DNA from 3 places in the Luteibacter sp. ME-Dv--P-043b genome. Region 1 is predicted to be linked to each of the others. Evidence: predicted binding sites of a transcription regulator. Region 1 holds the regulator's gene; each other region holds the start of a gene.
The links. The regulator FliA, encoded in region 1, starts transcription of late flagellar genes. The targets are predictions, from matches to a motif close to TAAAGTTTNNCNNNCNNNGGCCGATAA.

Region 1 (10,410 bases):
GGCTTCGCCGAAACCGTGAATCCGGGCGTGGGCGGCACCACGCCGGTGATCAGCCAGTTCTACACCATGCTGGTGACCCTGCTGTTCCTGGTGATGAACGGCCACCTGCAGCTGATCTCGCTGCTGGCCGACAGCTTCCGCACGCTGCCCGTGGGCACGCAGGGGATCGGTGCGGAAGGCCTGTGGGGTGTGCTGACGTTCGCTACGCACCTGTTTGCGGGTGCGGTGCGTGTGGCCCTGCCGGCGCTCACCGCGGTGCTGGTGGTCAACCTCGGCTTCGGTGCGATCAGCCGCTCGGCCCCGTCGATGAACCTGTTCGCCGTCGGCTTTCCCATCACCATCTGCCTGGGCGTGCTGGCCGTGTGGCTGTCGCTGCGGGCGCTGCCCGGCGCGTTCGAGTCCCTGCAGGTCACCGCATGGACCGCCATGCGCCAGTTGATCGGGAGGTAGCCGGCCATGAGCGAGGGCGCCGACAACGAGGACAAAACCGAATCACCCAGTGACAAACGACTGCGCGAAGCGCGCGAAAAGGGCGACCTGCCGCGCTCGCGCGACCTGTCCACCGCCATCGTGGTGCTGGCGGGCGTGTCCACGCTGATCGCCTCGCGCGAACAGATGGCCGTGCACGCGGCCAACATCATGCACGTCGGCCTGCGCTACGGGCGCGACGACCTGTTCGCCGCCAACGGCCTGTACCACGCGCTGATGACCGCGGTGATGGAAGGCTTCTGGATGCTGGCGCCCGTGTTCATCGCCACGATGATCGCCGCGATCGCCGCGCCCACGGTGATGGGCGGGCTCAATTTCTCCTTCGAGGCGCTGGTGCCCAAGTTCGACCGCATGGACCCGATCAAGGGCTTCGGCCGGCTGGTGTCCATGAACGGCCTGGTGGAGCTGGGCAAGTCGCTGCTGAAGCTGGCCCTGATCGGCGGCACGCTGGTCTGGTTCTTGAATCGCAGCACCCGCGAGATGTACGCGGGCGGTACGGGGCCCGTCGCCGAGGGCATCGCCCATGCCTTCGGCCTGTTCGGCCATGCGTCGCTGGTGTTCGCCGTGGCGCTGGGGGCGGTGGCGCTGGTCGACGCGCCCTGGCAGAAGTACAGCTTCACCAAGAAGATGAAGATGACCAAGCAGGAGGTGAAGGACGAGCACAAGGAAAGCGAGGGCAGTCCCGAGCTGAAGTCAAAAGTCCGGCAGATGCAGCAGCAGATGTCCCGCCGCCGGATGATGGAAGACGTGCCCACGGCCGACGTCATCGTAACCAACCCGACCCACTTCGCCGTGGCCCTCAAATACGACGAGAACCGCATGGGAGCGCCCCGCGTGGTCGCCAAGGGCGTCGACCTGATCGCCCAGCAGATCCGCGACGTGGCGGGCGGGGCGAAGGTTCCGGTCGTCGAGGCACCGCCGTTGGCACGAGCCTTGTATGCCACCACGGACATCGGGCGCGAAATCCCCTCGGCGCTGTATGTCGCCGTGGCCCAGATCCTGGCCTACGTGTTCCGGCTCAAGCAGGCGATCGCCATGGGCGACCTCCCGCCCGAGCTGCCCACGCAGGACATCGATCCGGACCTGCTCGGCCCCTACCGCATGGATAACTGACGAATGGCTGCTTCCTCCAACCTGATGGGCACCTTCCGGCAGATCGGCCGCCGCGGCGTCGCGGCGCCGGTCGCCATGCTGATCATGCTCGGCATGATGATGCTGCCGCTGCCGCCCTTCATGCTGGACCTGCTGTTCACCTTCAACATCGCGTTGTCGCTGGTGATCCTGCTGGCCACGATGTACGTCATGCGCCCGCTGGAGCTGGCCTCGTTCCCCACGGTGGTGCTGTTCGCCACCTTGCTGCGCCTGGCGCTGAACATCGCCTCCACCCGCGTGGTGCTGCTGCACGGCCATAATGGCCCCGGTGCGGCGGGCAAGGTGATCGAGGCCTTCGCCGAATTCGTCATCGGCGGGAACTTCGCCGTCGGTTTCGTCGTCTTCGCCATCCTCACCATCATCAACTTCGTGGTGGTGACCAAGGGCGCCACGCGCGTGTCCGAAGTCACCGCGCGCTTCACCCTCGACGCCATGCCCGGCAAGCAGATGGCGATCGACGCCGACCTCAACGCCGGCCTGCTGACGCAGGAACAGGCCCGCGAGCGCCGCCAGGAAGTGCGCGAGGAAGCGGATTTCTATGGCTCCATGGACGGCGCGTCCAAGTTCGTGCGTGGCGACGCGACGGCGGGCATGCTGATCCTGGCCATCAACATGCTGGGCGGTTTCTTCATCGGCATGTTCCAGCACGGCCTGTCGGCCGCCGAGGCGGCGCGCACCTACACGCTGCTGACCATCGGTGACGGCCTGGTCGCCCAGGTGCCGGGCCTGATGCTGTCGATCGCCACGGCGGTGATCGTCACCCGCGTGTCCAAGTCCCAGGAAATGGGCAAGCACGTGATGGGCCAGCTGTTCGGCCAGCCCAAGGCGCTGGGCGTGGCGGCCGCGGTGCTGGGCACCATGGGCCTGATCCCCGGCATGCCGAACATTCCCTTCCTGCTGCTGGCCGCCGGCGCGGGGTTTGGCGCCTGGAAGCTGCAGCAGCGCAAGGACCTGGCCGGTGCTGCCGGCACGGCCGGCGCCGCGGGCGCTCCGGGTACCGACCTGGCGCTGGAATCGACGCCGCCGGCCGAGCGCCTGGAGCTGTCCTGGGAAGACGTGGCCCAGGTGGACACCATCGGCCTGGAAGTGGGTTACCGGCTCATTCCGCTGGTGGACAAGGCCCAGGGCGGCGAGCTGATGGCGCGGATCAAGTCGGTGCGCCGCAAGCTGTCGCAGGAACTCGGGTTCCTGGTGCCCTCGGTGCACATCCGCGACAACCTCGACCTGGCCCCACACGGCTACCGCATCTCGCTGATGGGCGTGCCGATGGGCGAGGCCGAGATCCATACCGAGCGCATGCTGGCGATCGATCCGGGCCGCGTGCACGGCACCATCAACGGCATCGCCACCCGCGACCCGGCATTCGGCCTGGACGCGGTATGGATCGAACCGGGCATGCGCGAACATGCGCAGACGCTGGGCTACACCGTGGTCGATCCGGCCACGGTGATCGCCACGCACCTCTCGCACATCCTGCAGAACCACGCCCACGAACTGATCGGCCACCAGGACGTGCAGCAGTTGCTCGACCGCCTGGCCCAGCAGACGCCCAAGCTGGTGGAAGACCTGGTGCCCAAGCGCCTGTCGCTGGGCGCGGTGGTCAAGGTGCTGCAGAACCTGCTGGCCGAGCGCGTGCCCATCCGCAACTTCCGCGGCATCGTGGAATCGCTGGCCGAGCATGCCGGCCAGAGCCAGGACCCCGGCGTGCTTGCCGCGGCCGTGCGCGTCACCCTGGGCCGTCAGATCGTGCAGGAAATCGCCGGCCTGGGTTCCGAGGTTCCCGTCATTACTTTGGCGCCGGAACTGGAGCAGATCCTGCTGCAGTCCCTGCAGGGTGGCGGCCCCACCGGCGCCGCCGTGGAGCCGGGCCTGGCCGATCGCCTGCAGCAGAGCGTGGCCGATGCCGCGCGTCGGCAGGAAGCGGCGGGCGAACCGGCGGTATTGCTCGTTTCCCCGGCCTTGCGTCCATGGCTTTCGCGCTTTACCCGTCATGTGGCCCAAAACCTGCATGTACTTGCCTACAACGAGGTCCCGGACAACCGGCGCGTCAAGCTGGTGACGGCCCTCGGCAGGTAAGACTTGGACGGACACAGGATCGAACGCATGAAAATCAAACGCTTCGTAGCTCCCGACATGCGCCAGGCCATGCGCCAGGTGCGCGACGAGCAGGGTCCGGACGCCGTGATCCTGTCGACGCGTCGCCTCGACGACGGCATCGAGATCATCGCCGCGCTGGACTACGACGAAGCGCTGGTGCGTGAAGCGGGCTTCGGTGGCGAAACGCCGGCGGCGCGCGAGACGGCACGCGAGGAAACCCCGGTGCGGGCGCGTCGCGAACACGACTTCGCCGCCCGCATCGATCAGGCCAAGGCCGCGACCGCCGCCGCCGTCGAGCGCGTCGTGCGCGGCGGTCCGGCACCGGCCTCCACGATGGCGCCGCAGGGCCTGCATCCGAATGCGCCGCAGCGCCAGTCCAGCGCCGCGCTGGCCGCCAGCGTCGCCGACGTGGTGCGCGCCGCCACGACCGGTCCGCACGCCGCGAACAACGACGCCGCCGTCAACGGCGTGCGCGCCGAGATCAACAACCTGCGCGAGATGCTGGAAGTGCAGCTGTCGACGCTGGCCTGGAACCAGATGGACCGCGAGCAGCCGCTGCGTGCCCGCGTGCTGCGCGAGATGACCCGTCTTGGTATCGACGGCGACGTGGCCCGCGCGCTGTGTGCCGAACTGCCGCCGGGCATGACCCCGGAGCAGGCCCGTTACCTGCCGCTGGGCATCCTCTCGCGCAACATCCGCACCAGCGGGCGCAACGCCGACACGGCCGGCAGCGCGGTCACCGCACTGGTCGGCACCACCGGCGTGGGCAAGACCACCACCATCGCCAAGCTGGCCGCCCGTGCGGTGCTGCGTCACGGCGCATCCAACGTCGCCCTGATCAGCGCCGACCAGTACCGCATCGGTGCCGGCGCGCAGCTTGAACATTACGGCCGCCTGCTGGGCGTGCGTGTCTACAACGCCCACGACGCGCAGAGCCTGCGCAACGTGCTGCTGCAGTTGCGCGGCAAGCACACGGTGCTGATCGACACCGCCGGCCTGGCCGGCAATGACCCCAAGCTGCAGCAGCAGTTCGAAACGCTGCGCGCGATGACCGAAGTACGCGTGTGCCTGGTGCTCGCGGCGAACGCCCAGGCGCAGGCGATCGACAACGCCGTGCGCGCCTACGCGCCGCTGTCCCCGCAGGCCGCGATCCTGACCAAGCTCGACGAGGCGCCGCTGATCGGTGGCGCCCTCTCGGCCGTCATCCGGCACGGCATGCCGCTGGACTACACCACCGACGGCCAGCGCGTGCCGGAAGACATCGCCTCGGCGGACGCGCGCAAGCTCGTCTGCCTTGCGGCCCAACTGGTCAGGCAGCGCAACGACGTACCGGACGACGCGATCCTCGCCGACCGTTTCGGCTTCGCCGCCACGCCCGCCCTCGCCTGACCCCGGAACTGAAGTAACGTGACTACGGCATCCGCATCCGCACACCCTTTCACGGCAGTGAATTCCTTCATGAGCACACACGTCGATTCCACCCAGGCCGCCGGACTCAACTGGCTTGCCGACCGTCGCCCGACCCGCAGCATCGCGATCGCGGGCGGCAAGGGCGGCGTGGGCAAGACCACGGTGGCGGTCAACCTGGGCATGGCGCTGTCCATGGGCGGGCGCGACGTGGTCCTGCTGGACGCGGACCTGGCCATGGCCAACATCGACGTGCTCCTCGGCCTGCAGCCCACGCGCCACCTGGGTCACATGCTCGAGGGCGAGTGCCGCATCGAGGACCTGATCCTCCATGCCAACCACGGCTTGAAGGTGATCCCCGCCACCTCGGGCGCGCGCCGCATGGCGCAGCTGCCGAACATCGAGCACGCCGCGGTGATCCGCGCGTTCGACGAATACCCCGTGGCCCCCGAATACCTGATCGTCGACACCGCGGCCGGCATCTCCGACAGCGTCTCGATGTTCGCCGCCGCGTCGGACGAGGTGGTGGTGGTGGTCTGCGACGAGCCGGCCTCGCTGACCGACGCCTACGCGCTGATCAAGGTGATGAGCCGCGAATTCGACGTCAACCGCTTCCGCATCGTGGCCAACATGGTCCGCCACGCCCAGGAAGGCCGCCAGCTGTTCGAGAAGCTGGCCCGCGTGACCAATCGCTTCCTGGACGTGTCCCTGGACTTCATGGGCATGGTGCCGCACGACGAGTACCTGCGACAGGCCATCCGCCGCCAGTCGGCCGTGGTCGACGCCTGGCCGAGCAGCCGTTCGGCCGTGGGATTCAAGAATCTTGCCCGGTCGGTCGATACATGGGGTGAACCCGAACCCCGGGTGCAGGGCCGCATCGGCTTTTTCGCCGAACGGAACCACATGGGGGGAGGGCTGCCACTGTGAGTGTTGCAAGCGAATACCTTGAAGTAACAAAGGTTTCGGCCGACCAGCTGGTCAGGACGCATGCCCCGCTGGTGCGCCGGATCGCCTATCACCTGATGGGTCGCCTGCCGCCGAGCGTGGATGCGAACGACCTGATGCAGGCCGGGATGATCGGGCTGCTGGAGGCGGCGAGGAATTACTCGCCGACTCGCGCGGCCAGCTTCGAGACCTATGCGGGAATCCGCATTCGTGGCGCCATGCTGGACGAACTGCGCAAGACGGACTGGACCCCGCGCTCCGTCCATCGGAAGCTGCGCGAGGTGGCGGAGGTAACGAGACAGATCGAGAACGAGACGGGTGGCGACGCCGAAGACGCGGAAGTGATGAAGCGGCTGGGCATCGACGCCATGGAGTACAACCAGATCCTGGCCGACGCGGCGAGCGCGCGGTTGCTCAGCCTGACGGCGCCGGAAGGCGACGAAGGCGCGGCGATCGACGTGGCGGACCCGGACGCCGCCGGTCCGGAAGGCAACTTCGAGAAGAACGGCCTGCGCGACGCGTTGGCCCATTCGATCGACGGGTTGCCGGAACGCGAGAAGCTGGTCATGTCCCTGTACTACGATGAAGAGCTCAACCTGAAGGAAATCGGTGCGGTGCTGGGTGTGAGCGAGTCGCGGGTGTGCCAGATCCATGGCCAGGCCCTGATTCGCCTCCGCGCACGCATGTCGGGTTGGAAAGACAAGCAGTGACGGCATCGCGGTGCCGTCGCCGGTAAAGAAAAAAGCGTACGAGGCGGAGAGCAGTTTTGGACAAGAACATGAAGATCCTCGTGGTGGACGATTTTTCCACCATGCGGCGCATCGTCAGGAACCTCCTGGTCGAGTTGGGTTTCACCAACACGCTCATCCAGGAGGCCGAAGACGGCAACGCGGCGCTCGCGCTGCTGCGCGCGCAGCCCATCGACCTGGTCGTTACCGACTGGAACATGCCCAACATGACGGGCATCGACCTGCTTCGCGCCATTCGCGCGGATGCGGCGTTGAAGTCCATGCCCGTGTTGATGGTCACCGCGGAAAACAACCGCGACCAGATCATCGCCGCCGCGCAGAGCGGCGTGAACGGTTACGTGGTCAAGCCCTTCACGGCGGTGACGCTGAAGGAAAAGCTCGACAAGATATTCGAACGACTTGCCGCGGCAGCGGGCTGAGGGAATGACGATGAACACGATGCTTTCCCCCGGCCAGGACGTGGCCCCCCAGTTGCGTGAACTGCTCGATGCCGACGACTCGGCGGCGTTCGAGAAAGCGCTCGACGACCTGATCCGCAGCCGCGAGCAGCACCTGTTCCTGGCGCTGGGCCACCTCGCACGCGACCTGCACGAATCCGCGCGTCGCCTGGCCTCCGACATCTCCACCGATGGCGTGCCGGGCAACATGAGCGATGCGCGCAAGCATCTGCGTGATGTGCTGGAAATGAGCTCCACGGCGGCCCATCGCACGCTGGACTTCAGCGAGAAGCTGCGTCCGCAGGCTCAGGCGCTGGCCAAGCAGGCCGATGAGATTCTGGTGCTGGATCACGCCGATCCGGCGTTCGGCACCCACGCCACGGCACTGGCCGTGCGTGTCGGCGACTTCGCGCAAAGCTGCGATATCGGGCTGGGCGAGATGGTCGAGGCGCAGTCCTGGCAGGATCTTTCCGGTCAGCGTGTGGCCCAGGTCGAGGCCTTCATGGCCAAGGTCGAATCCTCGCTCGTCGAGCTGGTCCGACTCACCGGTTCGCTCGCGGGCGGTAATGCGCCGGCCGCCGAGAAGGTCAGCCAGGACGAAGTGGACCGGCTCCTCAGCGAATTCGGTTTCTGAGTACCCTATGAGCGTGGAGCTGGACAACGAGCTGCTCAATGTCTTCCTGATCGAAGCGCGCGAATTGCTCGAGAGCCTGGGCGAACAGCTCGTGGATCTCGAAGCCTCTCCGCACGACGTGGAGCTGCTTAACGCGGTGTTCCGTGCCTTCCACACGGTGAAAGGCGGGGCGGGCTTCCTTGGCCTCAACGCCATGGTCGAGCTGTGCCATCGTGGCGAGGATCTGCTCAACGAGGCCCGCAACGGGGTGATCGTGCTGCACGCCGCCTATATGGACGCGCTGCTCGAATCGCTCGACCTGCTCAACGACATGATGCGTGCCGCCGACGGCGGCGTGCCGATCGAGCCCGCACCGCGTTCGCTGCTCGATCGCCTGCTGATCCCCGGTCGCGCCGTGTCTGCGCCGCCGGTGGCGCTTGCCGTGCCGATCTCGGCGGCCGCCACGTCGACGGCGACCGCGGCAGCCCCCGGCCCGCAGAAGCCGTACGACCCGATCGAGGACGAGTTCGAGGCGATGCTCGACGCCGCCCGCACCGATCGCACGCCGGCGGCACCGTCGGGCACGATCAACGACGACGAATTCGAAGCCCTGCTCGACTCGCTCTACGGCACCGGTGCGCCCGGCGCCGAGGGTGCGTCCGCTCCGCCGCCGCCCGCCCCGGTCGTTGCCGTGGCCCCGGCGCCCGTGGCGAACAACGACGCCATCAGCGACGACGAGTTCGAGGCGCTGCTGGATTCCCTGCACGGTGCGGCCGCACCGGGCGCGATCGTGCCGCCGACGGCTCCCGTCGCCGTTGCGGTTCCCTCCGTTGCGGTGCCGGTTGCCGCTGCGCCTGCCGCAGCTTCACCCGTCGCGTCTGCCCCGGCTCCTGCCCCGGCCGCCAGCGCGGAGAAGCGCGCTTCTTCCACCGCCGACACCACCGTGCGTGTGGACACCCACCGCCTGGACAGCCTGGTCGACGCGGCGGGCGAACTGGTGCTGGTGCGCAACCGCCTCACCAGCCTGGCGCCGCGCGGCGGCAACGATCCGATGGAGCGCGCCATCGGCGAGCTGGAGCGCGTCGCCGAAGACCTGCAGAACGCCGTGCTGCGCATGCGCATGCAACCGGTCGGCAAGCTGTTTTCCCGTTTTCCGCGCATCGTTCGCGACCTTGCCCGCCAGCTCGGCAAGGAAATCGAGCTGGTCACGGAAGGCGAGGACACCGACATCGACCGCACCGTGGTCGAGGCCCTGGCCGATCCCCTGGTCCACCTGCTGCGCAATGCGGTGGACCACGGCGTGGAGATGCCCGATGCGCGTGCGGCCGAAGGCAAGCCGCGCCTGGGCACCGTGCGCCTGGCGGCCGGCCAGTATGGCGACCGCATCGTCATCACCGTCACCGACGACGGCAAGGGCATGGATCCCGAAGTGCTCCGGCGCAAGGCGGTCGAGAAGGGCCTGATGGATGCCGAGCAGGCCGCACGCCTGGACGAGCGCGAGTGCTACGAGATCGTTTTCCGGCCCGGTTTCTCCACGGCCAGCCAGGTATCGGACATCTCCGGCCGCGGCGTCGGCATGGACGTGGTCAAGACCAAGATCGTCGAACTGGGCGGCACGCTGTCCATCGATTCGCGCGTGGGCCACGGCAGCACCGTGCGCCTCTCCGTGCCGCTCACGCTGGCGATCATGCGTGTACTGATGGTACGCGTGGGGCATCGGTTGCTGTCGCTGCCGCTGTCCAACGTCAGCGAGGTATTCGAGCTGGTGCCCGGGCAGATCCAGGAACTGGACGGCCGCATCGTCGCGGCACACCGCCAGCGCGCGCTGCCGCTGGCCGACCTCGGCCACTGGGCCGGCACCGGCGGCAAGGGCGGCCACGTGGTCGTCGTGCAGATCGGTCACCAGACCCTGGGTTGCCTGGTCGACGAAGTGCTCGGCCGCGAGGACGTCATGGCCAAGCCGCTCGGCCCGTTCCTCAAGGACGTACCCGGCGTGGCGGGTGCCACCATCACGGGCGACGGGCGGATTTCGCTGGTACTCGACCTGTCCGGCCTGGCCGACGACAGCGGGCAGGTCTTGCCGTCGCTGCGCATGGCGGTCTGATGGATATCGTCAGCGTCGTCGGCACGATCCTGGCCTTCGTGGTCATCATCGTGGGGACCATCCTCAAGGGCTCCAGCCTCGACGCCCTGTGGAACCCGGCGGCCTTCGTCATCGTCTTCCTCGGCACGCTGGCCGCGCTGCTGGTGCAGACACCGGGGCCCGTGCTCAAGCGTGCCTGGAGCATGCTGCCCTGGGTCTACCGTCCGCCCGACATCGAGTCGGAGGACCTCGTCGGCCGCATCGTCGGTTGGAGCGAGATATCCCGGCGCACCGGCCTGCTCGGGCTGGAACCCTCGATCGAGCGCGAGTCGGACCCCTTCATCCGTAAGGGGCTTCAGCTGCTGGTGGACGGCACCGAGCCCGACGCCATGCGTTCGGTCCTGGAAGTGGAAGTGCTCGCGCGCGAGCACAACGACA
Region 2 (10,410 bases), on a different contig from region 1:
CAGCAGGCCGGGTCCCGACAGCAGCGACTCGACCGACACGTAAGGCCGGGTTCGGGCCAGGACGCGCAGAATGGCCGCCTCGCGCTCGTCGCCGGGGGCGAAGGCGATCTGGCCCGCCTCCGTGGGCAATACCGTGGCCTGCCCGTCGCCCGGCAGCAGCACGGCCGAGCCGAGCCCGGTACCCGGTCCCATCACCACGACGGGACCGCGCGTACCACCGGGGATGCCCGGGAGCACGGCGACCGCCTCGGCAGGGTCGATGAACTGGCTGGCGAAGGCCACCGCCTCGAAGTCGTTGACCACCTCCAGCGCGTCGCCCGCCACGGCGCGGATATCGCCGAGCGCCACCGGCCACGGCAGGTTGCTGTTGGCGACCTGGTCATTCAGCACATACCCGGCGATGGCGATGGCGCAGCGCTCCACCCCCAGCGGGGCCAGGTACGCATGGGTCGCCAGGAAATCCTTTAGGATGGCGGCCAGGCTGGGCCATTCGGCGCCGACGTAGCGGCGGTGGCAAAGCAGCTGGACGGCCGCCTGTGCTGGCCCCTGGGGATAGACCAGCGCGACGCGCGCGTGCGTGCCGCCGACATCCGCCGCAAGCACCGGGCGCCGCGCCGACGCGATGTCCGTGACGACCGGCTGGTTGGAGAAGGTTCCCATCATTGACCCCGTGATTGCTGGCGATCGCCGCGTGACGAAAAAGGTCATGCGGCGCGACGATACGGTTCGAGTTTTTTCCGCCATGACAACGTTGTCAATGAATATCATGTTCACTGGTGAAGATGGGTGAATTTCACAATGGTCGGCGGTGGATTTCATAACCGGTGACGCATCGCCTAAAGCTTTCCCCCGTGGGGCCGATAAGCCCATCGAACGACCCCAGGCGATCTGCGCCACGGGGTCCCCATGGTACGGACGATGGCCAAGAAATCCTCCAAAGAAGCCACCAGCTCAGCGCTGGCACTCGATGCCGACCTGCGCATCGCCGCGGCCCCCGCGCTGCGCGATACGCTGTTGGCGGCGCTCGCCAGTGGCGGTCCGGTCGGTATCGACGGTAGCGCGGTGGCCCAGGTCGACACGGCGGCGCTACAGTTGCTTGCCGCGTTTTCCCGCGATGCGCGGGCGGCAGGACGCACCGTCACCTGGACAGGCGTCAGCGATCCCCTCCAGCGCGGCGTCGCCGTGCTGGGTCTCAACAGTCTGATTGAACTGCCGGCCCACGCCGGCGTGAACTGAAGGTGCTTCGATGGCTAAGATTCTTGCGGTAGACGATTCGGCTTCCATGCGCAGCATGGTCGCCTTCACCCTGCGTGGCGCCGGTCACGACGTCGAAGAGGCCGACAACGGCCAGGCGGCGCTCGATTCCGCCGCCGTGCACAAGTTCGACCTGATCCTCGCCGACGTGAACATGCCGGTGATGGACGGCATCTCGATGGTTCGTGAGATCCGCACCCGTCCGGATTACCGCGGCGTGCCCATCCTCATGCTCACCACCGAGTCCAATCCGGAAAAGAAGATGGAAGGCAAGGCCGCCGGTGCCACCGGCTGGCTGGTCAAGCCGTTCGATCCGGAGCAGCTGCTGGCCACCGTCGGCCGCGTTCTCGGCTGATCTTTCCGCAAGTCGCTTCCTTACACGTTCCGGTCATCCAGGGTTCCCCCATGTCCAAAGTCGATCTGGCGCAATTCCACAAGGCGTTCCATGAAGAGAGCCTCGACGGTCTCGACGCCATGGAGCAGGCGCTCCTCGCATTGGACGAGGGTGCCGAAGACCCGGAACTGATCAACGTCGTGTTCCGTGCCGCCCATTCGATCAAGGGCGGTGCGGCCACGTTCGGTTTCACCGACGTCGCGGCATTTACGCACGTGGCCGAAAACCTGATGGATGAGGTCCGCAGTGGCCGCCGTCCGATGGAAAAGGCCGTCGTCGAATTGCTGCTGCGCTCGGGCGATACGGTGCGCGACATGCTGTCCCTGTCGATGGCCGGCCAGCCGGCCGCCACGCCGGAAAGCCAGGCGCTCCTGGCCGAGTTGTCGGCCATGGTCTCGGGCGCCCCGGTGGCGCCGGTGGCGGTCAAGGCCGCCGCACCGGTCGAAGCCATCGAAGGCTGGGACATCGCGTTCCGCCCGTTCGATTACCTGCTCAAGACCGGCAACGATCCGGCACGCATGTTCCGCGAGCTGGAGGCCATGGGCCCGCTCACGGTCACCTGTGACACCAGCAAGCTTCCCGCGCTGGCCGACATGGACGCCGAGTCGTCCTACCTCGGCTGGACGCTGAGCCTGGACGCCGGCGCCAAGCGCGCCGCCGTCGAAGGCGTGTTCGACTGGGTCGACGGCGACTGCGACCTCACGGCCACGCCGCGCCTGTCGGCACCGGTGGCCGCGCCTGTCGTCGAGGCCATCGCGCCGGTTGCGGCCGCCGCGCCACGCGCCGTCCGCGAACCCGCGGTCAACAGCGAATCCAGCTCGGTCCGCGTCGGCATCGAGAAGATCGACGTCCTGATCAACCTGGTCGGCGAGCTGGTCATCACCCAGTCCATGCTCACCCAGTTCAACGACGGCGTGGACGAATCGCAGCTGGAAATGTTCCGCCAGGGCCTGGCCCAGCTGGGTCGGCACACCCGCGAGCTGCAGGAAAGCGTGATGAGCATCCGCATGCTCCCCATCAGCACGGTGTTCAACCGCTTCCCGCGCCTGGTCCGCGACCTCGCCCAGAAGCTGGACAAGAAAGTCGTGCTGGACATGCGCGGCGAAACCACCGAACTCGACAAGACCGTGCTGGAAAAGATCGGCGATCCGCTGGTCCATCTGGTGCGCAACGCGATCGATCACGGCCTGGAGATGCCGGACAAGCGCCTGGCCTCGGGCAAGGGCGACACCGGCACGCTGCGCATGGAAGCTTTCCATCGCGGCGGCTCCATCGTGGTCGAAGTGGCGGACGACGGCGCCGGTCTCAACCGCGACGCCATCGTCGCCAAGGCCGTGTCGCGCGGCATCATCAGCTCTGGCGAGCACCTGTCCGACGACGCCGTGGCCGACCTCATCTTCGAAGCGGGCTTCTCCACCGCCGCCGCCACCACCGACCTGTCGGGCCGTGGCGTGGGCATGGACGTGGTACGCCGCAACGTCATGGACCTGGGCGGCACGGTCAATATCCGTAGCGTGCAGGGCCGGGGCACCACCTTCACCATCACGCTGCCGCTTACGCTCGCGATCATCGACGGCCTGACGGCGGCGGTGGGCGAGGAAACCTACATCGTGCCGCTGGTGTCGATCGTGGAGTCCGTGCAGGTCAAGCCCGATGCGCTGCGCAGCGTGGCTGGTGGCGGCGAGCTGTTCCGCTTCCGCGACCAGTGGCTCCCCATCGTCCGCCTGTTCGACGTATTCAACTGCGAAGGTCAGCGCCGCACCATCGACGAGGGCATCGTCATCGTGGTGGAAGGCGAGGGCAGCCGCATCGGCCTGTTCGTCGACGAATTGATCGGCCAGCAACAGGCGGTCGTCAAGTCGCTCGAGGCGAACTACCGCCGGGTCAGCGGCATCTCCGGCGCCACCATCCTCGCGGATGGCTCGGTCGCCCTGATCGCCGACGTCGCCGGCCTGGTGCGCCTCCAGGCCCGCCGCAAGGCCGCCTGACGCAGGCCGGCACCACGGGGCACACACACCCCGCGGTGCATGTCTGTATGTAGGAGCGCGCGCTCGCGCGCGACATCTTCTCGCGATAACCCCGGAGCTGGCGCGCCAGATCCGGGCTCACGGCCTCAAACCATGTCGCGCGCGCACGCGCGCTCCTACATGCGCCCAGGCGCCCATGCGCCCGACCCGGACGCGCCCGCACCAGACGCGCCCGCACCAGACGCGCCGGTCCCATAAGCGCCCGTCCTGCACCCGCGCGTCCCACGCCTGCCGCCCGCCCGGGCCTGCCTGGCTCACATCCGCGCACATCACGTTGAAATTGGCCCTCAAGCTCCGCTGGGGATAGCCGATACCCCAAGGGAAGGGGTCCCGAACCGCCGATCCGATCCGCCGTGGGAACGACATGAACCAAGCAGCCAATACCGCCATCGACGCGTCCGAAGAGGCCGCGCAATATCTCACCGTCAACCTCGGCAACGAGGAATACGCGGTGGACATCCTTGCCGTCCGCGAGATTCGCGGCTGGACAGCCGTCACACGCATCCCGCAGGCACCGCCCTACGTGCTGGGCGTGCTCAACCTGCGCGGGGCCATCGTCCCTGTGCTGGACCTGCGCCTGCGCTTCAGCCTGGATCGCGAGGATTACACGGCCACCACCGTCACCGTCATCGTGATGGTCAACGGTCGCCAGTTCGGGGTGGTGGTCGACGCCGTCTCCGACGTGGTGGAAGTCGCCCCCGGCAGCATTCGCCCGGTGCCCGACATGGGTACCTCGGTCGATACCGAATACCTCAAGGGCCTGACCTCCGTCGGGGAGCGCATGGTCCTCCTGCTCGATGTTGATCGCCTGCTTCAGCCGCAGGACGCCCAGATGCTGGAAGCCGCCCTGGCCTCCACGGATGTCAAAGCCGTCGCCTGAGCCTGAGCCTGTCGCGGTGGCCCCGGCTACTGCGGCACGCGATGCCCGGTTTGCCTTTGCCGCACCTTGCCGATTGGAATCGTAATGAAGAAGTTCAAGTTCAAGAAGCCCGCATTGACCGTCCGCGGTCGTCTCTACGGCGTGCTCGGCCTGCTCACGATCATGTTGCTCGGTGGCGCGGCCGTAGGCCTGGGCGCCATGCACTTCCAGAACGAAGGCATGCGCAAGATCTACCAGGAAGGACTTGCACCTTCGGAGATGCTCTCGCACATCGCCACCAATTCGCTGATGTCGTTCGTGGTGCTCGGCGAGGCCGGCACCAAGGTCAGCAACGCCGACCAGGTGAAGCAGAAGCTGGCGGAGTTCGACAAGTACCAGGCGGACATCGACAAGACGCAGGCCGAGTTCCTCAAGATCCCGATGTCGGCCAACGTCAAGAAGCTCTACGACAAGTGGGAAGCCACCGCGTCCGATTACGACCAGGCCAAGGCCGACATGGTCGATGCGCTGAAGCAGGCCGACGAAGGCGCTTCCGACGTCCTGGAAATGCAGGTGCGCCCGTTGCTGATGGATCGCCAGTCGCAGCTGACCAAGCTGATCGAGGCCAAGCGTGAGGAAGCCTCCGAGATCTACGCCACCGAGTCCTCGCAGTACGCGCTGATCCGCACGCTGAGCATCGGCTCGCTCGCCATCGGCCTGGCGATCTGCCTGCTGATCGGTGTGCTGGTGATCCGTTCGGTCATCCGCACGCTCAACGAGGCGGTCGACATCGCCAACAAGATTTCCGAGGGCAAGCTGGGCCACGACGTGAAGGTCACCCGTACCGACGAACTGGGCCAGCTGCAGTCGGCGTTCCGCGCCATGGACGAGCGCCTCAGCGACATCGTGACCGAGGTGCGCCACGGCTCCGGTTCGGTCAGCACCGCCGCGCAGCAGATTTCGCGCGGTAACGACGACCTCTCCCAGCGCACGCAGGAACAGGCCTCCAGCCTGGAACAGACCGCGTCCTCGATGGAAGAAATGACCTCCACGGTCAAGCAGAACGCCGAGAACGCCAGCCACGCCAACCAGCTGGCCCGCGGTGCCCGCGAGCAGGCGGAGAAGGGCGGTGAAGTGGTCGCCCAGACGGTCGTGGCCATGCGCGAGATCAACAGCTCCAGCAAGAAGATTTCCGACATCGTCAGCCTCATCGACGAAATCGCCTTCCAGACCAACCTCCTGGCGCTCAATGCCGCGGTGGAAGCGGCCCGCGCCGGTGAGCAGGGTCGCGGCTTCGCCGTGGTCGCCACCGAGGTTCGCAACCTCGCCCAGCGTTCGGCGGGTGCGGCCAAGGAGATCAAGGGCCTGATCAACGACAGCGCCAGCAAGGTCAGGGCCGGTTCGGAACTGGTCGACCAGTCGGGCAAGGCGCTGGCCGAGATCGTCGAAAGCGTGAAGAAGGTGACCGACATCGTCGCCGAGATCGCGGCGGCCAGCTCCGAGCAGTCCGCCGGCATCGACCAGGTCAACCATGCCGTGCTGCAGATGGACGAAATGACCCAGCAGAACGCCGCGCTGGTCGAGGAATCCGCGGCGGCCGCGCGTGCCATGCACGAGCAGGCCACCGAGCTCAGCCGCCAGGTCTCGTTCTTCCGCGTTACCGGCAACGTCGCCTCCTCCACGCACGCCGCCAAGGCGCCGCGCAAGGACGCCACGCAGCAGGAAATGGAAACCGTCTTTGCCGCGGTGCGCAGCACGCCTGTCGCCGCACCCGCCACCCGCGCATCCCGCCCGGCCGAGTCGGCCGACACAGGCGCCTGGAAGGAGTTCTGATCATGAACGCGCTCGTCCATTCCAGCGACACCGTCGCGCAGACGAGCGCGTCGGGTCCGAACCTCGGCGACGCCGAGTTCACCTTCCTGCGCGAGTTCGTGCTGCAGCATTGCGGCATCTCCCTGGGCGAGCACAAGCGCCAGCTGGTCCAGGGGCGCCTGCTGCGGCGGCTGCGCACGCTGCAGCTCGACGGCTTTGCCGCCTATTGCGACCTCCTGCGCCGCGATCCGGATGGCGAGCTGGGCGAACTGGCCAGCTGCATCAGCACCAACGTCACTTCGTTCTTCCGCGAGATGCACCACTACGACATGCTGGTCGACGAACTCCTGCCGCGCTGGCTGGAGGAAAAACGCAACGGTGGCCGCCTGCGTATCTGGTCCGCCGGTTGCTCGACCGGTGAAGAACCCTATGCCATCGCGATGGTACTGGCCGAGGCCATGGAGCGTACGGGTATCCAGATCGACGCGAAGATCCTCGCCACCGATCTGTCGCCCCAGGCGCTGGAATTCGGTCGCAAGGGCGTCTATCCGGTCGAGCGCCTGTCGGGCGTGAGCGATGCCAGGCGCAAGCGCTGGTTCCTGCGTGGCGAGGGCTCGTTCGACGGCTTTGCCCAGGTGCACCCGCGGTTACGCGAGCTGGTTACCATCCAGCCGCTGAACCTGCTCCACGACTGGCCCATGCAGGGCAAGTTCGACGCCATCTTCTGCCGCAACGTCGTCATCTATTTCGACAAGCCGACCAAGCAGCGCCTGTTCTCCCGCTACGCCGGCATGCTGGACAGCCGCGGCTACCTCTTCCTCGGTCACTCGGAATCCATGTACGGACTGTCCGAGGACTTCGACCTGATCGGTCGAACGGTCTACCGGAAACGCACATGAGCGACACCTTCGTTGCGCAGCCCAGGACGTTCGCCAATTTCGATCCCAAGGCGGTGCTGCCGGGGTTCGAACACATCCGGCGATTCTGGGATCCCGCGCAGGAAGTGGTTACGGTCAAGATCCTGCCCGGCGAGTACTACGTCAGCCGGCAGGAGGAGATGATCTCCACCGTACTCGGTTCGTGCGTGTCGGCCTGCGTGCGGGATACACGCCTGCGTATCGGCGGCATGAACCACTTCATGTTGCCCGAGCCGGCCGGCGAGCGCGACAGCTGGAGCTCCACGGTCGGTCGTGCCGCGCGTTACGGCAACGACGCCATGGAACAGCTGATCAACGCCATCCTCAAGGCCGGCGGTCGCCGTGACGACTTCGAGGTCAAGATCTTCGGCGGCGGCCGCGTGCTCGCCACCATGACCGACATCGGCCAGCGCAACATCGCCTTCGTGCAGCGCTACATCGCCACCGAGAAGCTGCGGCTCTGCGCGTCGGACGTCGGCGACATCTTCCCGCGCCAGGTGCAGTTCTTTCCGTTCAGCGGCAAGGTGCGCGTGCGCCAGTTGCGCGCCGCCCACGACAACAATCTTGCCGATCGCGAGAAACGATACCTCAAGCGATTGGCCGACGATCCGATAAAGGGAGAGGTGGAACTTTTCTGACGACGATATCGTCAGGCCGTTCCACCCAGACATTCAGCGCCGTTCGGTTCCACCGACCGGGACGTCACGCCACCCGAGTTGCAAGCATCCATGCAGAAAGTTCGCGTTCTTATCGTCGACGACTCGGCCCTGGTACGTAAGGTGCTGTCGACCATGCTCGAGTCCGATCCGGGCATCGAAGTGGTCGGCACCGCCGCCGACCCCCTGATCGCCCGCGAGAAGATCAAGCAGCTCAACCCCGACGTGCTCACGCTCGACGTCGAGATGCCGCGCATGGACGGCCTGACGTTCCTCGAGAACCTCATGCGCCTGCGGCCGATGCCGGTGGTGATGGTCTCCACGCTGACCGAGAAGGGCGCGGAAGTCACACTGCGCGCACTCGAGCTGGGTGCCATCGACTTCTTCACCAAGCCGTCGGCCGACCTCGCCAATACCTTCATGGAACACGCGCCGGAGATCTGCGCCAAGGTTCGCCTCGCCGCGGGCGCCAAGCCGCGCGAGCGTTCCGAGGTCACCCGCCTGGACACGCCGCGGTACGACGTGCCGCGCATGGACGTGCCGCCCCGTCTGTCCGCCGACGCAGTGCTGCCGCGCGCACAGACGGCGGGCAGCCGCGGCGGTACCCGCATCATCGCCATCGGCGCCTCCACCGGCGGCACCGAGGCCATCCGCGTAGTGCTCGAGGCCATGCCGCCGACCGCCCCGCCGATCGTCATCACCCAGCACATCCCTGCGGCGTTCAGCGGTCCGTTCGCCGCACGCATGGATACCTGCTCCGCCATGCGCGTGTGCGAGGCCCGCGACGGCCAGCCCATCCAGGCCGGCCATGCCTACATCGCGCCGGGTGGGCAGCATCTGCTGGTGATGTGGGACGGCGCCAAGCATGTGTGTCGCCTGCACGACGGCCCGCCGGTCAACCGGCACAAGCCGTCGGTCGACGTGTTGTTCCGCTCCATGGCCGCCAGCGTCGGCGCGGCCACCGTGGCCGTACTGCTGACCGGCATGGGAGACGACGGCGCCCGCGGTCTGGGCGAACTGAAGGAAATCGGCGCGCCCACGCTGGTCCAGGACGAAGCGTCATCGGTCGTCTGGGGCATGCCGGGCGCCGCCTGGAAAGCCGGTGCCGCCAGCGAAATGCTGCCGCTGGACGCCATCGCCGCGCGCTTGCTCGCGCTTGCCCAAACCCCCGTTTCCGCCGTCGCCCGCGTCGGCACCTGAAGAACGAGACATCATCATGGTCATCCCGAAGAACGAACGCAGCATCGGCTTTATCGCCAGTGCCATCGCCCTGGTCATAGTCCTGGTGTTCCACGCTGCCTGGGTCGCCCCGGTCGTCGTGGCCCTGCTGACGGCTACCTGGATCGCCATCAGCCTGGTGCCGGCCCCGCTGCCGGAGGTCGAGGTGGTGCTCAACTCGCATGCCACCAGCGACGAGGCATCCGTACGCGAGGCGATGGAAGACGTGCGCAGCGCCATCGTCGACGAACTGGGCCACGCCAGCCGCGAACTGCACCAGGCGCTCGACCTGGTCCGCGACGCCGTGGCCGAACTGGGCGGCGGCTTCAACGGCCTCTCCCACAAGACCGGCAAGCAGCAGAAGCTGCTGACGGAGATCATCGAAAGCGGTGGCCAGGGCATCTCGGTGCAGGATTTCGCCTCCCGCACCGCCGGCCTGCTCGAGCATTTCGTTGGCCTGATCGTCCAGCTGTCGCGCGAAAGCCTGCGCATCGTCTACCGCATCGACGGCATGGCGAAGGAAATGGACGCCGTGTTCGCGCTGCTGAAGAACGTCAACACGATCGCCGAAGAAACCAACCTGCTGGCGCTCAACGCCGCCATCGAAGCGGCGCGTGCGGGTGAATCCGGCCGCGGCTTCGCGGTGGTCGCGGGGGAAATCCGCAACCTCGCCCAGCACAGCAACCAGTTCAACGAGAAGATCGGCACCCACGTGGAGCGCTCGCGCACCGCCATGGAACAGCTGCGCGAACTGGTCGGCCACATGGCCTCGCAGGACATGAACGTGGCGCTGTCGGCCAAGGGCGACATCGACCAGATGATGTCGACGATCACCGAGTCCAACCAGCGCACCAGCGCCGCGGCGGACGAGGCGGCCACGATCAACCGCGGTCTCGGCAACGACGTGTCCACCACCATCCGTTCGCTGCAGTTCGAGGACATCCTCAGCCAGCTGCTGCACCAGACGCGCTCGCGCCTGGTCGAGCTGCAGGAGATCACCGCCGACTGCACGCGCGACATCGAAGAACTCGCCTGCGCGCCGTCCGACCCGTCCGAGCTCGGTGGCCGCGCCCAGCGAGTGCGTGCCCGCCTTGCCGAGCAGCGTGAACGTGCCCGCCTGCGTGCCCGCGGCCCCGCCCTCCAGCAGTCGATGGCTGCCGGCGACATCGACCTGTTCTGAGGAAGACACCCATGTCCATCAACGTTCACAACGATGCCGAGCACGGCTGCCTCACCCTCCACCTGGGCGATCGCTTCGATTTCTCGATCCACC
Region 3 (10,410 bases), on a different contig from region 1:
CGCGAGAGTGCGGATATCCTTCGCCGCGAAGTCGCCTATTTCGTGCTGGAAAGCGAAGCGGCGTGATGCACCATGTAACGCGCGTTACATGAGTTTTTGGCAACAGGCGGGGGATAAAAACTTACGATCCGTGCTAGCGTGCCGGCCTCGATAAATCGTCGTACCGAGGAAAGGACGCCAGATGACGCCACACACCGAACAGGCCACGCGAGACCTCGGACCCCTGGTCAGCCGCCATGGCCGCTCGCGGACGGCCATCGTGCCGCTGCTTTCCGCCATCGTCTTCCTGCTTTGCAGCGCAGTCATCCCGCTGGCGCTGATGAGCGGGGCCCGTGTCGATCCGACGAAGTTGCCCTTGCTGATCGGCGTGTCCGTCGGCATGGTGGTCGTCGGGGTGCTGATGCTGCTGGGCTGGAAGCTGACGGCGCTGAAGACGGAACTGGCCCTGCACGAGCACGGCGTGGCCGTCCACCGGCGCGGCACGGCGCAGGTCGAGTCCGTGCCGTTCGTCGACATGGCCGACGTCTACCTGTTCCGCACGGGCGGCTATGCGGGCGGCATCATCAACGCCCTGGCTTTCCGGCGCTCGTTGCAGGATCCCTGGGTCGACGTGCTGGACAATCGCCGCAACTCGTTCGCCTTGCGCGCCGCGATCGTCGAAGGCCAGGTCGTCGCGCGTCTGCCGGTGGCGCTCGCCGCCATCGATGCGGGCAAGGCCGTGCGGTTCCACGCGATCGATCGCAGCACCCGGCTGACCAAGCGCCTGATCGGCGGGATGCTGAAGGTCGATGCCCATGCGGTGGATCTCGACGCCACCCGTATCGAAGTGCAAGGCACGACCATTCCCCTCGAGCGTATCCATCGCATCGAGGGCGTCGGTTCCGACGGCAAGGTCAGGCTCCTCGACGAGCAGGGCAAGCTGGTCCACGCGTTCGATTACCTGTGCCTGTTCAGCGCCGACCTGTTCCTGGCCGTGCTGGCGGAACGGATCGATCGACGCACCCCTGCTTACCAGGGCCTCATGGCGCACTGACGATGTCCCATCCGGTGCTGCGCGCGCCCTGGCATGCCGTGGTGGGCGTTCCCCTCCTGCTGTGCCTTGCCGGGCTCGCCCAATATGGCCTTTTGCTGGGTTTCCCGCCGGCCGGCATGGCGTCGCTGGCGTGCATGGCGCTGGCGTTCCTCGGTGCGGTGCTGGGCGCGGTGGGCATCGTCATGACCCACCGCCTGGCGACGAAGGGCATGCAGTCCCGCGACATCCTGGTGCATGCCTTCGCCCAGTGGCACGCGTGCCTTCCGCGGTTGCTGACCTGGCAACTGCTGGCGGTGGGCTCGGCATTTGCCGCGGGCAGCTGTTCGATGCTGATCTGGGGATTCGTCAGCCACGACATCCGCTTCGGCGTCATCATGACGATGTTCACGGTGTTCACCGCCTTCATGATCTGGGTCGCGGTGTCCAGTGCCCGTGCGGAGGCGCTGCCCTTCGCACCGCAGCCCATGCACCTTCTTGCACGTTGCCTCACGCGTGAAGATGCCCCCGCGCTCTGGGCCATGACCGACGACGTGGCCGCCACGCTGGGCGCTCCCCGCCTGGATCACATCGCCATCGGATTACTGGATGGCTTTTTCGTGACCTCCGGAACCATCCGCGCCACGCATGCGGGCGAGTTGCACGGGCACACGCTCTATCTGTGCGCGGCGCACCTGCCGTGGCTGGCGGCCGACGAACTGCGCGGCATCGTCGCCCACGAAATGGCGCACTTCAGCGGCCAGGACCTGGCCTACAGCGAACGCTTCGCGCCGATCTACCACGGGTTCGAGCGGCGGGTGATGTCGCTGGCCGAGTACGAGCACGACAACTGGATCGGCAAGGTTTTTCTCAGGCCCGGACGCATGGTGGCCATGTATGCGCTGTATCGGTTTCGTGCCGTGGAGCGTCACTGGAGCCGGGTGAGGGAGCACGAGGCCGACAAGGCCGGTGCGGCGCTGGTGGGCGCGCCGGCCTTTGCCGTCGGCCTCACGCGCGCGATCCTGCTGGAAACCCGATTGCATGCGTTGTTGGCCACGATCGACCGCTCCGTCCAGGCCGGCGAGGACATCGTCGAGCAGCTGCGCCTCAGCATCCAGGGCTCGCCGCTGACCGATCTGGGCGACGAGCGCATGGCCCATCCCTTCGACGCGCACCCGGTGCTTGCCGAGCGACTCGAAGCGCTCGGCGTGTCCCTCGACGCCGCCCTACGAGAGGCGTCGGCCGGGCGATCACCCGTCGTGGCGGCCACCGATGCCTGTCACGGCATCCTGCCCTGGCAGGCATTGACCCGGGCGCTGACCGACGAACTGCACGAAGCCTTGCGGCACGCGAACCGTGCAACCTCTTCTTCTTCTCCTTCCCATTCCCCTGTAACGAGCGAGTCCGTCTCATGAAAAAACGCTACCTGCCCCTGGCCCTCGTGGCCCTGCTTGCCGGCTGCAGCGGCCGCAGTGCCGACTATGCCATCGACAACCCGACCGACAAGCCGCTGTCGCTCACCATCGACGGCAAGACCTACGAGGTGGCGCCGCACGAGGACAAGGAACTCTCGCTGGACGCTGGCGAGCACACGATGAAGGGTGATGTCGTGGGCGACATCAAGTTCATCTCCTATTACCGCGGCCGTGGCGGCATCATCAATCCCACGCTCAGCGATTACGTGATCTATCGCCAGAGCTTCGAGAAGGTGGGTTCGACCTCGCCGGGCTACATGGGTAAGCTGGACCAGGTGGTCCTGGAAGGCGTGACGTTCGAAGGCACGATGAGGCAGTCCAACGACCTGTTCATCGACAAGGACTGGACCTACGGCGTGGACGAGGAACTGCCGGACAGCGTCGTGGAACATGAGAATGGCTCGAACAACACGGTGCACAACAAGGTGTTCCGCGCCAAGGATTTCATCGTCGCCTTCCTCGGGAAGAACCCCGATGCCAAGAAGGACTTCGAGGCAAACCGTCAGAAGGATGCCCCGCCGGTGGTGCGCAAGGTGACGATCCTGCCGTCCACGTTGCCGCCGATCGACAACGCGGAAGTGCAGCAGCTCAGCCTGCCGCTGCGCGAGAACTACGCGAAGTACCTGAAGGCCAAGGACGTCTCCGAGCAGGAAGCCCTGCAGAAGGAGAACTTCAAGCTGAGCATGGCCTACTCGCATGCATCCGTCGAGATCATGCAGAAGGGATCGCTTTCCAAGGAAGTGAACGAGCAGATGAACGCGTTCCAGGAGGCCATGAACCGGGCCTACGGATCGACCGCCCTGGTCGAGCCGTAAACCGCACATCCTTCACGTTCCCCTCCGGTGGGGTGACGCAGTCTGCCAGCCTCACCAGGAGACCCACCATGACGACGATGACGCTTCCCGAGCTTGCCAAGAAGATGGCCGACATCGACTTTGCGATGCTGCAGACCTTCACCTCATCCGGCGAGATCGCCGGCCGTCCCATGAGCAACAACGGTGACGTGGAGTACGACGGTGACAGCTGGTTCTTCGCCTATGAAGACACCCATGTGGTTCGCGAGATCGAAGCCAATGACCATGTCGCGCTGTCGTTCACCGGATCCAAGTCGCTGCTCGGCAAGCCGCCGCTGTTCGTCGCGGTCGAGGGCAGGGCACAGGTGATCCGTGAGAAGTCGGTGCTCCAGCAGCACTGGCAGGACAAGCTGGAACGCTGGTTCGAGCAGGGCGTGGACACGCCGGGCATCGTGCTGTTGAAGGTGCATGCCATTCGCATCACGTGGTGGAACGGCGAAGACGAAGGCGAGATCCTTCCGTAAGAACACACGAGCCCGATTTGCGGCACGGCTGACGCTTCTGCAAACCGGGTCACATTTCGGACGTCCACACGCCGGGCCGGCCGCACACTGCGGATGGCCCGGCTAGTATGGAAACGGGACGGTGTTGCGGGGTCGGTCGATCCCGCATGCCTTCGATGGCCCACACGGGTCCCGAACGACCGGAGGTGATACCCATGAAAGCTCTCTTCGCGCTCAAGAACATCCTCACGCCGAACAAAAGCCTGAAGTCGTACGCCTGGTACATCTGGTACTGACCGTCCCACCCACGTTCCGCTAGCGGAACGCAGCCGACGATCGGGACCGTATCAGGCGCCGGGGTTTCTAACGACAATCGGTGCGGTCCCTACTTGCGACATGTAGGGAGACGTATGCCCGCTATCGGCAAGCATGCCAGGACGACCGTCTTCGCACCGAGGCTGCAAGCCTTGTTGCGGGAGCATGGCGGCAGCGATGTGTTCCGGCTGGACGCGACCACCGTCGGCGTCGCCGGCCCCGAGATCATGGACCGCGTGCTCGCCGCGCGCTATGCCACCGAGTTCGAGCGACCCACCTTCAAGCCGTTGCACGGCCGCTCCATCCCCCGTACCGACGCGGCCAAGCTGATGCAGGCCGTGGGTCGCGACGTCCGCCTGGCCCTAAAGGAGCCCGTACCGACCGGCGTGGACTTCACCGGCGAGTGGCCGGGCGTCGGTCATGTCTACCTGCGGGACATGCTGCTGGGTCACGATCCGCTTCGCTTGCGCTTCCTCATGGACCGCGTGCTAGAGCTCACGCCGAAGCTGACGTGGGCGGTCATCGTCACGGGCGCGCTGTCGTCACTCAAGCTGGGCCCCGAGGCCTCCGCGATCGCTTCGCTGACCGCGCAAGCGTCTACGTATGACGACCGGCGCTATGCCATGGGACTTTACCGGCGCACCGTCGCGCCCGTCTGCTTCACCATCTCAACGCTGGTCGCCAATGCGATGTGGCTCGGCGCGCCCTTCGACGATGGCGATTCGAACGTGAATATCATCCACGAGTCCATGCGATTGCTCCCGCCATCGTGGAACATCCTGCGCAACGCTTCACCGGAGTACGCAGCACTGGATGCCCGCATCGGCGAGAAGGACGACGTGCTGGTGTTGCCGCTGGTGAGCCATCGCGATCCCGCCCTCTGGGACGATCCGGACGTCTTCCGTCCCGAGCGGTGGAACGACCTCGACCCCGATAACCATCCGGGCTACCTGCCGTTCGGGCATGCCTCGGAGCGCTGCTGGGGACGGCACATGGTGATGCCGCTGGCGGAGCGGTTGCTCGACATGCTGCGCAGCAACGGGCTGGGCGTGAGCCCGCGGCAGACCACGGCGAAGGTGCCGCTCGCCGGCTTGCTCGGCGTGGATGGGGTGAAGATCGTTCACATCGCGTCGCCGGGTCGTCGCGTATAGCTTCGCGCCCTTCGTTTTCCAGGAACGTACCGCGATGCCACGCTCCGGTTCATGGCTTCTTCCGCTGTTGGTGATGTTCGCCGTTGCCGGCTGCCGTGCGCCACCGGGTGCGGCAACGCATATCACCCGTGCGGACCGGCATGCCGCAGCGACGGTGATGACGGCGAGCGGGCCCGTGATTGGCGTGACCTCGGCGGAGGGGCAGGCTTATCTCGGCATCCCCTATGCGCGTGCGCCCGTCGGCGCCCTGCGTTGGCGTGAGCCGTTGCCGGCGGTGCCTTGGCAAACGCCGCGCGATGCCGCGACGCTTGGCCATCAGTGCGTGCAGAACCTCAGCCCCGGCGCACAGACCGGCAAGGCGAGCCACTGGCTGGTGATCGGCGACGAGGATTGCCTCAACCTCAATATCTATACGCCGTCGACCGCGAAGCCCGGCGATCGCAAGCCGGTGATGGTGTGGATCTATGGCGGTGCGCTCGTGCTCGGTGCCAACCGCCAATACGACCCCAGCGTGCTGGCACGCCGGCAGGACGTCGTCACCGTGGCAGTGAACTACCGGCTGGCGGCCCTGGGCTTCCTGGCCCATCCGGCGCTGCATGCCGAGGCCGGCGGTGCGGCCAACCTGGGGTTGCTCGACCAGCAGGCCGCCTTGCGCTGGGTGCGCGACAACATTACCCGGTTCGGCGGCGATCCCGGCAACGTCACTCTGTTCGGCGAATCCGCCGGGGCGTGGAGCGTCTGCGCGCAGCTGGTGGCACCGGGCGCACGGGGCCTGTTCCAGCGCGCGATCGTACAGAGCGGCCCCTGCACGCTGAACGAGTCGACCGTGCCGGTGGCCGACGCCGACGCGGGCGGCCTGCGCTACGCGGCTGAGCTCGGCTGCACGGGAGCGGATGCGGTGGCCTGCCTGCGGCGCCTGTCGCCGCGCGGCGTGAACGCGGCGCTGGCACCCTCGCGCGGCGTGCTGGGACCGCATGCATGGAACTTCATAGCCGGCGACAGCGTGCTTCCGGAAGCACCGCGCGAGGCGTTCGCCCGGGGCCACTTCGCCCACGTGCCGGTGCTCATCGGCAACAACGCCGACGAGGGGCGGCTCTTCGGTTTCCTGCTCGGCAAGCTGGGCCAGCTCAATGACCGCCGCGATTACGACGCACGCATGGCCAGCACGTTCGGCGCTCACGCCGACGCGGTGGCCAGGGCCTACCCGGCCGCGCGGTATCCCTCGTTGCGTGACGCGTATGCGGCGGCCGTGACCGATGGCGTCTTCGCCTGCCCGACGCTGTCGCTGTCGACCATGCTGGCCCGCGCCACGCCGACCTGGCGTTACGCGTTCACGGACCCGCAGGCGCCGTTCGCGCTGTCGCGCAAGGCCGACCTGGGCGCGTACCACGCGTCCGAGATCGTGTACCTGTTCCAGACCCGCTGGGCACTGGCGGACCCCGCCCGCTTCAGCCCGGCGCAGCAGGCACTGTCCGACCGCATGCAGAAGGACTGGGCCACCTTCGCGCGCACCGGCCGCCTGGATGGCACGCCGGAGGGCGCGCCGGCCAATGTGCTCTACGGGCCGTCGCGAACCCCGGTGGACGAGGGCGTGCCGCGGGTGGGTTGCGCGTTCTGGGACACGATCGGCCTGTAGCGTCAGGCGCGGCCGATCGGCGTCACGAGGTGGGGGCGCAACCGCCGTACCAGCGGCAGGATGGCCAGGGCGGTGCCTGCCGCGGCGATCATGCCGACGACGCGGCTGCTGTGGTCGGCGATGAGGCCGTAAAGGATGGGCGCGATACCGCCCGAGCCGATGACGCCGGTGTAGAAGAGGGCGAAGGCCCGACCGGTATCGCCGTCGGATAGCTCCGGCACCGTGCCATAGAGCACGGAAGAGGTGCCGTTCAGTACGATGCCGAGCAACGGCAGCAGCACGAGGGTGGCCCACAGGGGCGTGACCAGCGTCGCCACGATGAAAGCCGCAGTCGCCGCTTCCGTCAGCACGACCGTGCCGACCACGCCCACGCGGTCGCCCAGCCAGCCGCACGTGGCCTTGCCGAGCGCACCACCGATGAAAACCAGCGCGAGACACAGGCCGACCATCGGGGAATCGCCGCCTTTCCCGTGGACGAGGAACGGCAGGAAGAGCAGGTAGCCCATGCGGGTCGCGGTATCCAGGACGCCGATCGCCATCAGCACGCCGAAGCCGTTGCGACGTTCGCCGTGCCGCGCGGCGGATGTGCTGTCCCCGCCCGCTCGCGTGGAAGGAGCCAACGCGAACAACGCCATCGAGACGCCCGCGCCGAGGATCGCCATGAGGACGAGCACGGGGCGCCACGCCAGCAGGGGAATCAGCAGCGCGACGATGGCCGGCAGGATGGCCTTGCCCAGGTCGCCGGAGAAATTGTAGATCCCCAGCGGCTTGCGCGATCCCGCGCCATAGGCGTCGGTGATCAGCGTGGACGCCCGTGGGTGCTGGATGCTGGAGCCGATGCCGGCGATGACCAGCCCGAGACAAAGCCCGGCGAAGCCCGTCGGCGACGCCATCACCGCCATCCCGATGGCGGCAAGTACCGTGGCCAGCACCAGCGCCGTGCGTGGGGAGGCCGTCCGCAGAAGGCGGTCGGCCGGCATCTGCAGGCCACCCATGATGGCGTAGTAAAGCGAACGGAGGAGAGCCAGGGCGGCGTACGACAGGCCGAACTGGGCCTGCCAGACGGGGAGAAACGCGTAGAGGCCATCGGTGTAGCCGTCGTGCAGCGCGTGCGCGAGACAGGCCGCCACGAGGCTGCGCGGGCGTGTGTCGGCCGGTGTGCCCGATGCGCGTGTCGTCGGGGCGAGGTCGGTGGAGGCGGGCATCCCGCATGGTACCCAGGTGGCCAAATCGTCGACAAGAAGACGGCCCGACCACGGCCAGGGCAGCCGGTGCGCCCAGGTGCTGGCCCCTGGACGGCCCGACCACGACATCAGGCAATGGCAACCCACCCGTGGCAAGTCGGTGCGATCCGGGCGCAAAGCGCGCGGCCGAACGGACTTCTTCGGCAACCGGAAATGGCGAATTTGCCGGTTATGCGTATTTATCGTCAAGGTGCGGTGAATTCTGCCGATAACGTTCATACGGCCGGTGGCGTCCCAGGGAACGGGCCAGGATTCGCTCACGCTATCCGCGTTTGTCGGCATTTCGGCCAGATCCGTGGCCTGCGCTCAGTCTGCCCAGGGGGCACCATGCAACTCTTCAAACTCGCATCACGAAACAAGCTGATCTTCGGCGGCTTCGCATCGATCGCCCTCGTGGTGATCGTGCTCGTCGGTATCGTCTACGGCGCGCTCCAGGCCATGGCCCAGAGCACGCGCATGGACCTGCACACGAACCAGGTGCTGCGCGTGGAGGGCTCCCTGCTCAACGCCCTGGTCAACATCGAGACCGGCGAACGGGGTTACCTCGTCACCGGCAAGGATGCGTCGCTGGAGCCGCTGCGAAACGGCCAGGCGGCCTACGCGGACGCGTTCGGCCAGCTCCGCAGCCTCACCGTCGACAATGCGGAGCAGCAGCGCCGTCTTACCGACCTCGACACGGGCTATCGCGCGTGGATCGCTGGCGCCATCGACCCGGTGATCGCGCTGCAGAAGCAGCAGGCCGCGTCGGGCGGGTCCAGCCCGGAAGCGCTCGCCTATGAGCGTCAGGGCAAGGGCAAGGCGCACATGGACGAGATGCGCGACCTGCTGGGCAAGTTCGTAGGTGCCGAGACGGCCCTCCTTGACCAGCGTTCGGCGGAAGCCACGGCGACGCGTGCGCGCACCAACGTCATCCTGCTGGGCGGCGGCCTGCTCGCCATCCTGGCCATCATCGGTGTCGCCACCGTGCTGGTGCGCAGCATCCTGACACCGCTGGAAAGCGCCTCTTCCGTCACGACGCGCATCGCGGAAGGGCACCTGGGCGAATCCTTCGCGGTCAGCCGCAGCGACGACCTGGGCCGCATGCTCAACGCGCTGCACACCATGGACGAAAACCTCGCGCGCATCGTCGGCTCCGTGCGCGAAAATGCCCTGCAGGTCGAACACGCGGCGCGTGACATCTCGGCCGGCAACGACGACCTGTCCAACCGCACCCAGGAGCAGGCGTCCTCGCTCGAGGAAACGGCCGCGTCGATGGAGGAGATGTCCTCCACGGTGAAGCAGAACGCGGAGGGCGCCGCGCTCGCCCGGCAGATTTCCCAGGGCCTGCGCAACGAAGCCAAGAGTGGCGGCGCGGTGGCCGAGGAAGCCGTGGAAGCGATGAAGCAGATCACCGAGGCCAGCCGGAACATCGGCGAGATCGCGGTGCTGATCGACGAAATCGCCTTCCAGACCAACCTCCTGGCCCTGAACGCGGCCGTGGAAGCGGCGCGTGCGGGCGAACAGGGCCGCGGCTTCGCGGTCGTGGCCGCGGAAGTGCGCAACCTTGCCCAGCGCAGCGCGTCGGCCGCCAAGGACATCAAGGTGTTGATCGGCACGACGGTGGAGCGCGTGAGCACGGGCTCGGACCTGGTGAACCGTACCGGCAAGGCGCTGGTCGAGATCGGCAGCAGCGCGACCAAAGTCGCCGACATCGTCAACGAGATCTCCTCCGCCTCGCAGGAGCAGTCCGCCGGCGTGGAGCAGGTCAATGTCGCCGTGGCGTCCCTCGACGACGTGACCCAGCAGAACGCCGCCCTGGTCGAGGAAGCCAGTGCCGCCAGCCGCCAGGCGCTGGAACTGGCGCAGGAACTGACGCGCCAGGTGTCCTTCTTCAAGCTGGCGGATGCCGCTACGGTCCAGAGCTCCGCCCCCGCGGCGGTGACGACGGCCCGGCCGGTCAAGGCACCCGTGGCAAGCACCGTCCGGGAAGCCGCGCTGGTGGCGGTCGCCCAGCCCGCGCTTGCTGCCGGGCAGTGGCGCGAGTTCTGAGGCAACGGATCCCTTCCGTTCTTGCATGAAGCCGCAGGCGCGTCTACTCGACGCGCCTGCGGCTTTTTGCGTGCCGCGCATGGTGCTGACGTAAGGGGGATGAAAGGGGCCGGCCGGTACTCCTTGCAGCTTCCGTGTCCCGTATCAATGACATGTAAGGTTTCCGGCCATGATCGCTGCCTTGTTGCTCGCTACCGCTACCGCTGCCACGTCCAGCCCCGCCCTGTGCCTTGCCGCGCCACCGCCTTCCGCGGC

Region 2: QRN34_RS03160 (chemotaxis protein CheW) is a predicted target of FliA. The motif match lies at 3,963-3,989, and genes of this name have one in related genera.
Region 3: QRN34_RS04660 (methyl-accepting chemotaxis protein) is a predicted target of FliA. The motif match lies at 8,313-8,339, and genes of this name have one in related genera.

Annotation. Positions count from the first base shown of each region.
Region 1 covers NZ_JARVRT010000035.1:6,178-16,587, reverse strand. The annotation lists gene fliR (flagellar biosynthetic protein FliR) at 1-450, shown strand, start outside; gene flhB (flagellar biosynthesis protein FlhB) at 457-1,602, shown strand; gene flhA (flagellar biosynthesis protein FlhA) at 1,606-3,717, shown strand; gene flhF (flagellar biosynthesis protein FlhF) at 3,745-5,127, shown strand; gene QRN34_RS16540 (P-loop NTPase) at 5,197-6,072, shown strand; gene QRN34_RS16535 (RNA polymerase sigma factor FliA) at 6,069-6,800, shown strand; gene cheY (chemotaxis response regulator CheY) at 6,857-7,258, shown strand; gene QRN34_RS16525 (protein phosphatase CheZ) at 7,269-7,910, shown strand; gene QRN34_RS16520 (chemotaxis protein CheA) at 7,918-9,993, shown strand; gene QRN34_RS16515 (flagellar motor protein) at 9,993-10,410, shown strand, end outside.
Region 2 covers NZ_JARVRT010000005.1:32,026-42,435, forward strand. The annotation lists gene QRN34_RS03140 (glucokinase) at 1-660, opposite strand, end outside; gene QRN34_RS03145 (STAS domain-containing protein) at 919-1,236, shown strand; gene QRN34_RS03150 (response regulator) at 1,247-1,609, shown strand; gene QRN34_RS03155 (chemotaxis protein CheA) at 1,660-3,636, shown strand; gene QRN34_RS03160 (chemotaxis protein CheW) at 4,040-4,555, shown strand; gene QRN34_RS03165 (methyl-accepting chemotaxis protein) at 4,640-6,367, shown strand; gene QRN34_RS03170 (protein-glutamate O-methyltransferase) at 6,370-7,245, shown strand; gene cheD (chemoreceptor glutamine deamidase CheD) at 7,242-7,901, shown strand; gene QRN34_RS03180 (chemotaxis response regulator protein-glutamate methylesterase) at 7,992-9,119, shown strand; gene QRN34_RS03185 (methyl-accepting chemotaxis protein) at 9,136-10,317, shown strand; gene QRN34_RS03190 (STAS domain-containing protein) at 10,329-10,410, shown strand, end outside.
Region 3 covers NZ_JARVRT010000007.1:145,213-155,622, reverse strand. The annotation lists gene QRN34_RS04705 (methyl-accepting chemotaxis protein) at 1-66, shown strand, start outside; gene QRN34_RS04700 (hypothetical protein) at 182-1,033, shown strand; gene QRN34_RS04695 (M48 family metallopeptidase) at 1,036-2,424, shown strand; gene QRN34_RS04690 (hypothetical protein) at 2,421-3,299, shown strand; gene QRN34_RS04685 (pyridoxamine 5'-phosphate oxidase family protein) at 3,368-3,802, shown strand; gene QRN34_RS04680 (tryptorubin family RiPP precursor) at 3,949-4,077, shown strand; gene QRN34_RS04675 (cytochrome P450) at 4,192-5,247, shown strand; gene QRN34_RS04670 (carboxylesterase family protein) at 5,282-6,883, shown strand; gene QRN34_RS04665 (MFS transporter) at 6,886-8,088, opposite strand; gene QRN34_RS04660 (methyl-accepting chemotaxis protein) at 8,455-10,155, shown strand; gene QRN34_RS04655 (alginate lyase family protein) at 10,325-10,410, shown strand, end outside.